DNA from 4 places in the Clostridium sp. CM041 genome. Region 4 is predicted to be linked to each of the others. Evidence: riboswitches for the same ligand, from Rfam matches in the RefSeq annotation. Region 4 holds a riboswitch; each other region holds the start of a gene.
What was found. A riboswitch is a leader RNA that binds a small molecule or an ion and turns the genes downstream of it on or off. The one in region 4 is predicted to bind cobalamin.
Positions count from the first base shown of each region.

Region 1: linked by a shared signal. The riboswitch ahead of ACWJJT_RS08615 (helix-turn-helix domain-containing protein) and the one ahead of ACWJJT_RS14910 (cobyric acid synthase) in region 4 are both predicted to bind cobalamin.
Region 2: linked by a shared signal. The riboswitch ahead of ACWJJT_RS07460 (sirohydrochlorin cobaltochelatase) and the one ahead of ACWJJT_RS14910 (cobyric acid synthase) in region 4 are both predicted to bind cobalamin.
Region 3: linked by a shared signal. The riboswitch ahead of ACWJJT_RS08585 (YitT family protein) and the one ahead of ACWJJT_RS14910 (cobyric acid synthase) in region 4 are both predicted to bind cobalamin.

Region 1 covers NZ_CM143648.1:1,839,003-1,842,549, reverse strand. The annotation lists gene cbiQ (cobalt ECF transporter T component CbiQ) at 1-595, shown strand, start outside; gene ACWJJT_RS08630 (energy-coupling factor ABC transporter ATP-binding protein) at 608-1,435, shown strand; gene ACWJJT_RS08625 (energy-coupling factor ABC transporter permease) at 1,499-2,251, shown strand; gene ACWJJT_RS08620 (energy-coupling factor ABC transporter substrate-binding protein) at 2,251-2,574, shown strand; cobalamin riboswitch at 2,615-2,803, shown strand; gene ACWJJT_RS08615 (helix-turn-helix domain-containing protein) at 2,838-3,020, shown strand; gene ACWJJT_RS08610 (cob(I)yrinic acid a,c-diamide adenosyltransferase) at 3,066-3,547, shown strand, end outside.
Region 2 covers NZ_CM143648.1:1,584,685-1,588,231, reverse strand. The annotation lists gene cobS (adenosylcobinamide-GDP ribazoletransferase) at 1-86, shown strand, start outside; gene ACWJJT_RS07465 (transposase) at 411-1,322, opposite strand; cobalamin riboswitch at 1,520-1,704, shown strand; gene ACWJJT_RS07460 (sirohydrochlorin cobaltochelatase) at 1,850-2,683, shown strand; gene ACWJJT_RS07455 (pyridoxal phosphate-dependent aminotransferase) at 2,753-3,547, shown strand, end outside.
Region 3 covers NZ_CM143648.1:1,833,523-1,837,069, forward strand. The annotation lists gene ACWJJT_RS08575 (ribonuclease J) at 1-301, opposite strand, end outside; gene ACWJJT_RS08580 (DUF3842 family protein) at 549-977, shown strand; gene ACWJJT_RS08585 (YitT family protein) at 1,165-2,016, opposite strand; cobalamin riboswitch at 2,215-2,402, opposite strand; gene ACWJJT_RS08590 (GntR family transcriptional regulator) at 2,686-3,030, opposite strand; gene ACWJJT_RS08595 (acetyl-CoA hydrolase/transferase family protein) at 3,109-3,547, opposite strand, start outside.
Region 4 covers NZ_CM143648.1:3,153,562-3,157,108, forward strand. The annotation lists gene ACWJJT_RS14895 (hypothetical protein) at 1-140, shown strand, start outside; gene ACWJJT_RS14900 (site-2 protease family protein) at 434-1,051, shown strand; gene trmB (tRNA (guanosine(46)-N7)-methyltransferase TrmB) at 1,099-1,752, shown strand; cobalamin riboswitch at 1,927-2,111, shown strand; gene ACWJJT_RS14910 (cobyric acid synthase) at 2,247-3,547, shown strand, end outside.

The DNA of each region.
Region 1 (3,547 bases), 1.3 Mb from region 4:
TCCAGTAAACGAATACTTGTCAATACTGGCGATTCCAATCATCTTTATCCTCCTTGGCACTTTTACAATTGCTATTGATTTTTCAAAGCAGCCAATGGGGCAGTATAACCTGTATCTTGGCTTCTGCTATGTGTTTACTTCTCAGGCAAAGCTTAAGGAAGTGGCGTTTTTGATTCTGAAAGTTTTTGCAGCTATAAGTGCCCTACAAATGATGACACTGTCAACTCCGTCCTCAGAGATTATATATGTGCTTCGAAAGGCACATGTTCCAAAGCTAATTGTAGAGCTGATGAACCTCATTTACCGTTATATTTTCATTTTAATGGATGTCTATACTAAAATGAAAAATTCCGCAGAATCCCGTCAGGGTTACTGTGATTTTAAGACTTCCTGCTATACATTTGGAAGCATTGCAAGCAATATGCTGGTTATTTCGCTTAAAAAGGCAAACGATTATTATGATGCAATGGAGGCCAGATGCTATGATGGCGATCTTATATTTTTGGAGGAAGATAAAAAGGTAGAGACAATACAGATTGCCTCTGCGGTAACATTTATAATTTTTTTGATTCTGATATGGGGCGTTACAAGATAGAAAGGAGCTATTATGGGGAAATCAATATTGAAGGTCGAAGATCTATACTACGTCTACGGAAATGGCAAGTCTGCATTGGACGGCGTAAGTGTGGATATCTATGAAGGTGAGAAAATCGCTGTTATTGGTTCTAATGGATCCGGAAAATCTACATTTTTCTTAAACATAAACGGTGTATTTACACCTGAACAGGGAAAAATAATTTACCGGGGTACTGTCGTTAATAAGAAGAATTTAAAAGGACTTCGAAAAAATATCGGGATTGTTTTTCAAGATGCGGACAATCAAATAATCGCATCTACAGTTAGGGCTGAAGTTGGATTCGGGCCAATGAATTTAAAGCTTCCAAAAGAGGAAGTACTCAAGCGAGTCGAGGAAGCACTGGCATACATGAACATATCAGATTTCAAGGATCGTCCGCCACACTATTTGAGTGGCGGTGAAAAGAAGCGAGTCACCATTGCGGGCATCATTGCTATGAAATCAGAAATCATTATCTTTGATGAACCGACTGCATCATTGGATCCTTTAAATGCATTGATACTAGAAGAAGTTTTGGCCAAGCTTGGTTCGGAGGGCAAGACAATGCTCATTTCCACCCATGATGTAGATTTCGCATATCGATGGGCGGAGCGAGTCCTTGTATTCTGTGAAGGGAAAATTATCGCAGATGGAACACCTTTAGAAATTTTCCAAAACACAGAAATTTTAAAACAGGCAAATTTAAAACAGCCAACAGTGCTTGAGATATATGAATTGCTTGTAGAAAAACATCTGCTGGAAGATACTAGTGCCTATCCGAAAAGTACGCAAGAATTCAAGGAAATGCTTGAAAGATAGTTGGGTTTTCTAGGCGTTTCAGCTTAGATTAATATAAATTTAAAACAATAGAGGAGGAAAAAAATGAATCAGAAAGAAAAGAAAATTATCTTTATTGCGATTGCTTTCGCATTAATTTTCGGGGTAGCCCCGGTAGCAAATGCAATGCACATCATGGAAGGATACCTTCCACCAAAATTCTGTATTATATGGGGTGTTATATGCGTTCCATTCTTAGTAGCAGGTTACTTATCAATTAAGAAAACATTGGCTAAGAACCGTAAATCCATCACTATTCTTGCTATGTCAGGTGCATTCATTTTTGTGCTTTCATCTTTAAAGATTCCGTCAGTAACAGGAAGTTGCTCACATATGACTGGTACCGGACTTGGTGCAATCCTATTCGGACCAATGGCAGTCAGCATCCTGGGGATTATTGTACTACTTTTTCAGTCAATTTTGCTTGCTCATGGCGGACTGACCACTCTTGGTGCTAATACGTTTTCTATGGCTATTGCAGGACCGCTTGTTACTTATGTAATCTACAAATTATGCCAGAAGCTCAAAGTCAATAAATATGTAGGTATTTTTCTGGCAGCATCAATCGGTGACTTATTAACCTATTGTGTAACAAGTTTTGAACTTGCACTTGCATATCCGTCTGCGAACGGCGGTATCGCAGCATCTGTAGTCAAGTTCCTTGCAGTATTTGCACCGACACAGCTTCCACTGGCAATTATCGAGGGTATTCTGACCGTTGTCATCATTATGGGTCTTGAAACATATGCAAAATCCGAATTAACAGAACTTGGATTCCTAAAGGGAGGCGAAAATTAATGGTAAAGACGAAAAAAAAGGTTTTCATTTTATTAATTATTGCTGCACTAATTGCCATTATACCATTATTCGCATTAAAGGGTGCTGAATTTGGTGGCTCAGATGATGCAGGAAGTAAAGTAGTTTCCGAGATTACAGGTACTGAGTATAAGCCTTGGTTTGAACCGGTTATGGAAACTTGGGTTGGTGGAGAATTACCAGGGGAAATTGAGAGTTTACTCTTTTGTCTACAGACAGGTATAGGAGTTGGTGTTCTATTCTTTTTCCTGGGAAGATTCGTAGAGAGAACTAAAAAAGAAAATCAGGGGAATAAAACTGAATAATGCTTTTTCATATAATTGGGATGAAAGTATCATTTATTGATTTAATATTATAATTATGGGTAATTAAAGTATTAATTGCTTTAGTTTAAAAGGGAAGACAGGTGGAAATCCTGCGCGGTCCCGCCGCTGTAAAAGAGGAGTCCTTATAAAAAATATCACTGGGAAACTGGGAAGGTTTTAAGGGCAATGAGACTTAAGCCAGAATACCTTTCTATAATTATACACAGTTAACTCTACGAGAGATAGGGAGGTGTTTTCAAAATATGGTGGTAAATGTAGAAAAGAGGTTCGAGTTGGTTAGCTATATGGCTGATATTGAAAAGGGGATTATTGAAAAAACACTGAATAAAAACGAAAACAATGTTAGCAAAACATCAAGAGAATTAAGTATTTCAAGACAAGATTTGCAATATAAAATAAAAAAATATAAGATAACCCTGAGATAATAAAGCATATGTATGCATATGATAATAAAAGGAGAAATGAATATAATGGGGAAATTAAAAAACGGATATGTTGAAATTTATACGGGGAATGGCAAGGGGAAAACGACTGCAGCTGTAGGATTAGCCGTACGTGCAGCAGGAAATGGATATACTGTATTTATGGTACAATTTTTGAAGGGAAGTAAAACTGGTGAGATTGAAAGTGCAAAAAAACTGGCTCCCTTTTTTAATATATTTAGGTTTGAGAAAAAAAGAGGTTTTTTTTGGACATTAAATGCAGAGGAAAAAAATGAATTAAAAGAAGAGGTACAAAAGGGATATGAATTTTGTAGGGAAGCATTAAAAGAAGAAAAATGCGACATACTTATCATGGATGAGGTAATGGGAGCATTGAACAATCAACTAATAAGTGAAGAACAACTACTAGAATTAATGGAGAATAAACCTGGTAATATAGAATTGATTTTAACAGGGAGAGACGTACCTAAAGCTATAATAGATAAAGCAAACCTTGTAACTGAGATGAA
Region 2 (3,547 bases), 1.6 Mb from region 4:
AAATTACGGGACTTACGGGAGATAGCTTAGGAGCTAATAATGAATTAGTTGAAATTCTAACTATGATTTTATTTATAGCAATATAACAATATAACAATAAGGTAGATGTAACAATAAGGTAAGGTAGATGAAATAAATGGGGACGGTTAACAATTATTTATCTTCTAAAAAGGTACAAGTTATTTATCGAAACTTGTACCTTTTTATTGTTGATTTAATTTATTGAACACTAATTTTAGATATTTTTATATTATACATAGTAAAATGTATATTTTTGATACTTGTCCATATTTTATTAAAAACAAATGTCCATCTGTTATCCTATTTTTTTTATTTAATATAACAGATTTAATAAATAGATAGGTTAAAATAAATAATTAATCATAATATTGAAACTTAATAAATTATTACTAAGCATAACGTTTAATAAAATCCATGATAATATTCTCGTATTTTTCTTCTGTTCCAATTAATTCGATGCCAATAGTGCTTAATCTTGATACTCTAGCCTGTGTAATGTTTCCAAGAGTGCTGGATATATCGCTAGATTTAAAATTGCAGAGGCTCCTCATTAGAACAACGGTTAAGGCTTTTGCCCGTACAAGCTTTCTACTGTACTTCATATAAAGATTAGTCTTTGATACATTCATCTTTGACGCTATAAATTCTATTATATCTTCTGGCTTAAAATTCCTTACAAGTATCTTTCGTTCACATTTATACTCTGCTTTTTCATCTTTAAATTCTATTTCTTGTTTTAATTTTTCTCCATTACAGCGAAAGATAAGATTATAGTAATTCTTTCTTGCATTTTTTAGGTTATTACCAAAAGAACTCATAATAAATCCGTAATCAACTAATTTAAAGGAATCATGTCTTTTTCCTAAAAATATGGCTAGACTAGAAAAAGCATATTTTTCGGGACAATTTTTATATTCATCTATATCCGTAGGATTATTGTGTATATATAGGGATAAAGTCTTCAAATATCGTTCATTATTAACTATTTTACTCTTAAATCTATCTTTAAAAAGATGTCCTTCCCTTTTATACTTTTTATTAAAATACATTGCATAAGAAAAATTTATTCCATGCATTACTTTTGATATATCAGCACCATTAGCATCAATCATTAAATGTGAATGGTTATCCATAAGACAGTAACCGTAGATTTTAAAATTATAGAGATATTTATACTTCTTTACAAGTGATAAATACTTGTTCTTATCCTCATCATCCTTAAATAAATTTATTTCGCTGATACTTTTGCACATAATATGAAATATAGAGTCATCTGTTTTTTCTCTTGCCTTTCTTGGCATTAAAATCACCCTTCCTCATAGATTTTCATTTGAATTATTGCCTATGAATCGGGATGATATTCATATTCATAATCTTAAGTTAGCATATAAATAGTTTAAATAGTTGTTAACCGTCCCTAACTATTTGCCCTATTAAACTAAGGTTACACTCTAAATATTGACAGTAAGGCTTAAGTATAATAAACTAGAACTAATAGAGAATTGAATATAATTTTAGGTGCCTTGAAATAGGTGAAAAGGGAATGCGGTTTGAATCCGCAGCAGCCCCCGCTACTGTAATTGATGAGAAACTTTTAAATTCCACTTCGTAAATTAAAAATGAGGGAGGAAAATTAAAGGAAGAATCAAAAGCCAGGAGACCTGCCTAAATGATGTTAACAAGCTTTCGGAGGGAAAGAACTATTTAATTATGGATTAATTAAAAAGTAGTCGCTATCGTATGCGTACTATTTTTTTTGTTTTAAAAAGCATTATATGTAAATGTTATGATATATTTCTGAAAATATTTAGTAAGGTGGATGAACGAAATGAAGAAGGCAATTTTAATTGTAAGTTTTGGAACAACACATGAAGATGCAAGAAAAGTAACTATCGATGCAATAGAAGATAAAATAAGACATACTTTCGAAGATTATGATATAAGAAGAGCGTTTACTTCGCATATTATTCTTAGAGTACTTAAGAATAGGGGTAATATTCATGTAGATACTCCAGAAGAAGCTTTGGAAAAGTTAAAAAGCGAAGGATATAATGAGGTAATTGTTCAGCCTTTGCATGTTATTCCTGGAGTAGAATTTGATTATATAAATAATGTAGTTAATAGATACAAAGAATGTAAAGCATTTAAAAATATCTTAATAGGAAGACCTCTTTTATGTTTTAAGGGTGAAGAATCAGACGTGCCAGATGATTACTCAATAATGGTGGATGCTCTATCAAAGCAATTGCAACCAATGGATACAGTAATTTTGATGGGGCATGGTACAAACCATATTGCAAATGCAGTATATTGCTGTTTTGAAAGCGTTTTAAGGGATAGAGGTTTTAACAATGTACATGTAGCAACCGTGGAAGGGTATCCAACTTTGGAAAGAGTAATACCTAATGTTACTACCCGGAGTATTAGCGAAGTCACTTTAATGCCACTACTGTTCGTAGCGGGAGAACATGCCAAGAATGACATGGCGGGAGATGCAGAGGACTCCTGGAAGAGTATTTTAGAGGCAAAAGGGTTTAAAGTTAAAATATATCTGCATGGGTTAGGGGAAAATAGTGACGTTCAAGACATTTATATACAGCACATTAATGATGTAATTAATGAAAAGTTTAAGAATGTAGGGAAAACACATAAGGGAAATTAAAATTCTGCGTAAGTTATAAGTAACTAAAGTACGGTAGATGAGAGTTACAAGTAGAAAGGAAGGTATTCAATGATACATGGTGGAGATGTTTATACTAATGGATTACTTGAGGGGCGAGAATTAATAGATTACAGTTCTAATATTAATCCATTAGGGGTTCCTAAAAGTTTCACTGATAACATTAGTGAAGCCGTAGATGCTTTAACAAGATATCCAGATATTCAATATAGGGAGGTATTGAAAGAATTAAAAGAATACATTGATTGCCCAAAAGAATATTTTGTTTTAGGAAATGGGGCTGCAGAAATAATTGACTTAGTTATAGCTTGTCATAAAAATCTACTAATTGTGGTGCCATCTTTTGTAGAGTACGAAATTGATGCTAAAAAGTGGAATTGTAGTATAGAGTATTCTTATTTAAAAGAGAAGATTGATGATAATACCTTATTAAAGCATGAATATGCTGAGCTTTCCTATGATTATGAGGATATTCTTAATAGATTACAGAGTGTAGAAGGTGTGGTTTTAGGTAATCCGAATAACCCCAATGGCAATATCATAAATAAGGCTGAGTTTCAAAAAATTCTTGAATATTGTGAATGTAACGACAAAGTCATAATAATAGATGAGGCTTTTATAGAATTTACTGGAGATTCACAGCACAGTTTCAGTGAAAAAGTTAAAACATACAAATGTTTATTTATAATAAGAGCATTAACCAAATTTTTTGCGATGCCTGGTATAAGGTTTGGGTATGGAATAAGTAGTAACGTAGACCTATTAAAAAAAGTTAAAGAAAAACAAAACCCCTGGAACATAAACTGTTTTGCAGAAATGGCTGCACGTCATGTGTTAAAAGATAAC
Region 3 (3,547 bases), 1.3 Mb from region 4:
GCCCTAACGTTAACCTAGTACCATAAATAGGTACATTCAATTGTTTTAGAATGTACGGAAGCGACCCTATATGATCTTCATGTCCATGAGTTAAAAAAATGCCTTTTACTTTTTCTGCATTATTTTTTAAATAAGTTATATCTGGAATTACTAAATCCACACCATACATTGCCTCATCAGGAAAGGCTATACCACAGTCTATAACAATGATTTCATCCGCATATTCAATAGCTGTTATATTCTTACCTATTTCTCCAAGGCCTCCTAAAGGAATAACCTTTATACTTTCCTCGTTTTTCACTAAATTCTCCCCTTCATTTATATCAATTATATTATTAATATTATTTTCTTTATTTTGCCTTTAATTATTAAATTAATACCTTTATGGGAGAATTTTTTTTACTTTTTTATAATCATTTTATTTATACCAAAATTGCAATTTAATTTGAACTAAACACAGAATGTACATAAACATTATAGTATAATAATATTATCTATATAAAAATAGATTTCATTACATTATAAATTTTATTTTTTGGAGGTTCACCATGAAAATAGCTGTAATAGACGCACAAGGGGCAGGTCTCGGTCAAACAATCATAAAAAAAATTCGTAAAGAAATTGACCTAGATATCTATATTGTTGCACTTGGTACAAATGCATTTGCTTGTTCAAATATGGTAAGAGCTGGTGCAAACATTGGTATAAGTGGAGAGGAATCAATTTGCTCATTTTGCAAGAAAAATAAAATCGATAGTATAATCGGTCCAATTGGAATAATATGTAGTGGCGGCATTAACGGTGAAATTACTCCCATGATTGCCACGTCAATATTTAATATGGATTGTACTAAATATATACTCCCACTACAAAAACATGGTATTTATATACCAGGCACAAGGAATATGCAAATCAAAGATATCATTAAAGAGATTGTACTTGATATAAAAAGTAATATAAAATATCCTTTTATATAATAAGGTTTATACATAATATTTAAAATACCAGTTCTTTATCCTCTGTAACTTTAGCATCTGACTCATACAAAGACTTTATTAATTCTTGGGTTAATACCTCTGTTGGTATTCTATAACTAACAATTTTGCCCGCTTTCACGGCATAAATTTTGTTAATCCGCTCTATTAGCTGTCTAAAAATTTTTATTTAATGTTTTAAGGATTTAAATCCGTATCCAAAGACCTCATAAATATTATTCACTGTTACAAAAGCATCCTTATCAACAAATTTTATGAATTTTTTAAGTGTTATAAACTCCCTTCTTCCTACTATAACCACAACAACTTCTTTATCCTCATCTGAAAAATCCCCTACTCCGTTATATACAGTAGATGTTTTATCTAGCTTTTCTCTTATATATTTTCTTATCTTATCGCTGTTCTTACTTATAATTGTAACTTCTTTGCACACATTTATTCCATCTATGATATGGTCTATAAGAAAACCATTAAATATAACTCCGAGCATTGCATATAATGATAGCTTAATTCCAAAAGCAAAAACTGCCATTAAAATAACAATTAAATCACATATTAAAACTCCTTTTCCTAAATTTATATGAAAAAATTCATTTAATATCTTAGCTAAGATATCTGTCCCCCCTGTTGAAGCATTTTGATCAAAGACTATAGCTGTACCTATTCCTGATATTAGTATTCCAAATATAAGTTCCAGTAAAATATCTCCTGTAATTGAATTATTAATAGGTATAAACTTTTGAAATACAATTATAATACCTCCTACACCAAAGCTTGCATACACACTTTTTCCACCAAAACCCTTTCCGATAGCAATAAATGCTATTACAAACAAAATAAGGTTTATTATCATCATTATCCAACCTACGGATAATCCCCCTGTAAATTTATTTATAACTATCGCTAATCCATTCGCCCCACCTGTCGCTAAATTATTTGGCATTAAAAAGAAATATAAACCTGCTGATACCATGAACATTCCTATGTTTATAAGCACAAATTCCTTTATCTTTGTTTGCATAATATGCCTCCTTATAATTATCAATTGTATTACCTATCCTCTATAAAATAATCATAATTTCTTTCTCAACGAAAAATTAAGCCCTTTAGCATTTATGCTAAGGGCTTGATAATAATACCAACCATATTTGTAAAAAACGCAAAATTTAAATGCATTTTCATACAAATATGCGTCACACCCCCTATCACTCGTAGCGTTCTTGGTGTATTAATAAAGGCAGGTCTTCTGACTTTGGATCACAGTCGCTTTAATCCTTCCCAGCAAAATTGTCAGTGGTATAATTTAGAGCTTCTCACCATTACAGCGGCGGGACCGTTCAGGCTTTTCACCTGGTTCCCTTTTAAATGAAATGCAAAACATCTCATACCTTTAAATTTAATATTAAGTTAAATTAACATATTATTACATAACCAAAGTATACATTTTAAATACTTGATTAATTTAAGCTTTCCTTATTTTCAGTAAGCTGCAATAGACTCACAAGGGGCAGGTCTTGAACAATCAATCATAAAAAAATTTGCTTGTTCAAATATGATATTTATATAACAGGCATTAATTATCACCTCCAAATCCGTATGATTTACTTACCATAAGATATATAAATATTAGGGCACCAATCATAGAAATTAACTACTTCTATATGATATGCTTTAAACATACTAAATTTATCTAATATATGTTTTTTGCATCTACCCTTCGATCTACTATATCTAAAAACTTTTCTAATTTCATTCCACTTTTCAGAGCTTCCTCTAGTCCTAAGTCAATGAATTTTATTATATTATTTTTAATTTCCCAAGATATAAAATCTTCAGTTACAAACGTTCCCTTCCCTTGATAAGCTTTCAAAGTCCCCTCTTGTTCCAAGTCATTATATGCAGTGCTTACAGTATTTCTGCTTACTTTTAACATTTCAGATAATTCTCTTTCTGTAGGTAATTTTGTTCCGACTTTGAGGGTTCCTTTTTCTATTTTATCTATAATCTGTTGTTTAATTTGAATATAAAGTGGCACTCCACTTTTTCTATTTATTATAACATCAATAAAAATCCCTCCCAAAGCATATTGAATTAATTGACTAATTCACTCCAATCATTGACACGACCTCTTAATCATTAAATCATCGCCTGCGGTGCTGCTAAATCTTCTTTTCCACTCTTTGATTAATTCTTTCCTAAATTTAGGGTGAGCTATATTTATTAAAGCTCTCCCTCTTTCTTTTAATGTCTTTCCCCTTAGTTCCGCTATACCATACTCGGTAACTACATAATGAACATCCGTCCTTGATGTCGATGCTATAGCTTCATTGTCTATTAATGGAACTATTCTAGAAACCTTACCATTAAAATCTGTTGATAGAACTGCTATTATCGCTTTACCACCTTTGGATTTATTCGCACCTCTAATAAAATCTACTTGTTCGTAGGCTCCACTAAATTGTTTTAATTCTATAGACTCTAATACTATTCGTCCCATCAAATCTATTTGTGTACATGAACTTATTGATACCATACTATCATTTTGACTTATA
Region 4 (3,547 bases):
ATGATGCAATGAAGGGTGTAATAAAAGATGTTAGTTCTGGAACTGAAACTAGCTATAAAGGAGAATTATTGCAATTGTATACTAAGGGAATAGTATCATTAGTTAATAATAAAGAAGTATCTTTTGTTCTTTTTAAGTAGTCGATACTATGATGTTTTATTTAAGACCTTATCTTTTTAAGATAAGGTTTTTTCTATAACCTGAAAATATAAGTTAATTCATAAGGATATAGTTGTGGTAATATATTATTTTATTTTAAGAATATTCAATTCAAAATAACAATAAACTTTGTTATAATAGATATATTAGACATCTTAAAAAATAACAAGTCAAAGATGCATTAACAAGGTGAGTAGCGATTAACATTGCCTACCATGTAGGAATATAAGGAGGAATAAATTTGGATACACAACAAATATTAAATAAGATTTTGATGATACCGGCAATTTTATTAGCATTTACTTTTCATGAGTATGCGCATGCTATCGTAGCGGATAGGTTAGGAGACAAAACTCCACGATTTCAAGGGAGACTTACGCTGAATCCAATCGCACATATAGATCCAATGGGATTTCTTATGATTATATTAGTAGGGTTTGGTTGGGCAAAGCCTGTTCAGACAAATCCTAGTGCATTTAAAAATTATTATAAGGATGATTTGAAAGTTTCAGTTGCAGGCCCAATTGCTAATCTGATTCTAGGGTTTGTATTTGCAATTCTGACTGTGTTATTTTCGAAACTTCCACCAATTCATGGTGGATTATATACTATTATTAGCCAAATTTTAATAATTACAGGGTACCTAAATTGTATTTTGTTTTTTCTTAATTTAGTGCCAATACCGGGATTTGATGGATCTCATATAGTTAGAGATTTGTTCCCAAAGTTTTTTTACAATTTACCAGATGCAATTTATAGGTATCAATTCTTAATATTTATGGTGTTAATATTGCCTATATTGCCTGGTGGACAATCAGTTTTTACTTATATCGTGCAAGCGCCAGGGTTATGGTTATTTAAACAGTTTTTAAATATTGCAGGGATGTTTTAAATAAAAAGTAAATTTCATAAAAATTATAAATGTAGGGAGAAAAACATATGCGCTTAAGAAAAAAATATTGGGCTAGGCCAGAGCTGGAAACTAGTCATATTGTAATAACTGACCAATATGATCACAAAGGAAAATGGAATGAAGAATTTAAAAATAACAATGCAATTCATCTAGAACTAGGTTGCGGTAAAGGTAGATTTATATCAGAAAAGTCCAGGAGAGATCTTGATATCAATTTTGTAGGCATTGATTTAAAAGATGAGGTTCTGGTATTTGCCCTTAGAAAAGTAATAGAAGTAAGAGAAGTTGAAGGGGAACAAGACATAAATGTACGTCTTATGCCAATGAACATTATGCTTATTGATGATGTGTTTGCAAAAGATGAGATAAGCAGAATTTATATAAATTTTTGTAATCCTTGGCCAAAAGACAGACATAATAAAAGAAGATTAACTCATACTAAGTTCTTGACGAGCTATAAGAAATTCTTAAAACCGGGATCTGAAGTTTGGTTCAAAACAGATGATACAGAGCTATTCGAAGAATCAGTAGACTATTTCAAAGAGTGCGGGTTTGAAATATTATTTTCAACCTATGATTTGCATAAGAGTGATTTTAAAGATAATGTAGTTACAGAATATGAAGCTAAATTCACAGAAATAGGGAAACAAGCTATGTTTCTACAAGCAAAATTAATTTAGCGAATTTAACCATATGAGACTTAAGCATTTTAGATTCTTATTTATTGACAGGATTAACATAATGCTATAAACTTAATTACATAGAAATGTATTAAATTGAAAATTTTAATAATGAAACTTATGAATTATATTAGTTAAAAATGAATAGATTTGTTTAGGTGCCTTTTATTAATCAGCCAATAAAGTGGATGAAGTTACTTTAGTAGATGATTAGTAAGGTGAAAAGGGAATGTGGTGTAATTCCACAGCAGCCCCCGCTACTGTAATTGAGAGAAAATCTTTAATAACTACCTGAAAGGGAAAGTGATAAGAGAAAGTGTATCAAGAGCCAGGAGACCTGCCTAAATTAGTAATATTAAGCTTTCGGCGGGAAAGAACTGTAGAATTCAAGTTAGTGCAATGAAATATTTGTACATAACAGCAGGTGCGCAAGCTTGCTGTTTTTTTGTTGTGTGCCAAGTACGAATACAAGCAGGAAGAAAGGAGAAATAATAATGGCTAAAGTAATGGTTCAAGGAACCGCTTCATCAGTAGGAAAAAGCATATTAGTAACAGCACTTTGCAGAATTTTTGTGCAAGATGGGTTTTCAGTATGTCCTTTTAAGTCACAGAATATGTCATTGAATTCTTATATTACATTGGATGGAAAAGAAATGGGACGTGCGCAGGTGCTTCAAGCCTATGCGGCAGGATTGGAGCCAGAGGTATATATGAATCCGATTTTATTAAAACCTACCTCGGATAAAAAGTGCCAAATTATCGTTAATGGAAAGGTTTTTGGGAATAGTACAGCTATGGAATATCATAATATGAAATTGGAATTCAAAGACATGCTAAAAAAGCAGTTTGAAGAATTAGAGAAGAAGTTTGATATTATAGTAATGGAAGGAGCAGGTAGCCCAGCAGAAATTAATTTAAGAGATAGAGATATAGTGAATATGGGAATGGCGGAACTTATAGATGCACCTGTGATACTCGCAGGAGATATAGATAAGGGTGGAGTATTTGCGTCATTAGCAGGGACTTTGCTTTTGCTTAATCAGGCAGAGAAAAAAAGGGTTAAAGCCACTATTATTAATAAATTTAGAGGAGATTTAGAAATCTTAAAGCCAGGACTTACAATGCTTGAGGATATTATACATATTCCATGTGCAGGGGTAGTTCCTTATTTTAGATTGGAACTCGAAGATGAAGATGGTGCAGTAGAATTTAACAAAAAAATTACTGCAGCTATTGATATTGCTGTAATAAAGCTTCCACATATATCGAATTTTACGGATTTAGACGCATTAAAGGCTGAAGAAGATGTATCAGTTAGATTTGTTACAACTAAAGGAGAATTGGGCACGCCAGACCTCCTTATCATACCGGGAACAAAAAATACTATTGATGATTTAATTTCTTTAAGAAATTCAGGACTTGCAGAAGCGGTTCAGCAATATAGTGTAGAAGGTAACGTATTAGGTATTTGTGGGGGCTATCAAATGCTAGGAAATAGCTTAAGTGACCCTAATTGCTTAGAGGGAAATTCAAAAGAAACAGAGGGTATGAAGCTTTTAGACATAGACACAATATTTGAAGATGAGAAAATAACTACAAGAGTAAAGGCTCGTAGCATTAACATTAGGGATACTAGTATAGAAACTTATGGTTACGAAATACATATGGGAATTTGTAAATATGGTCATAATGCAAAACCACTTTTTGAAATCTATGATAAGAATGGTTCTGATACGTCATCCTTCGATGGAGCAATAAATGCAGGTGGAAATGTTATGGGTACATATATTCATGG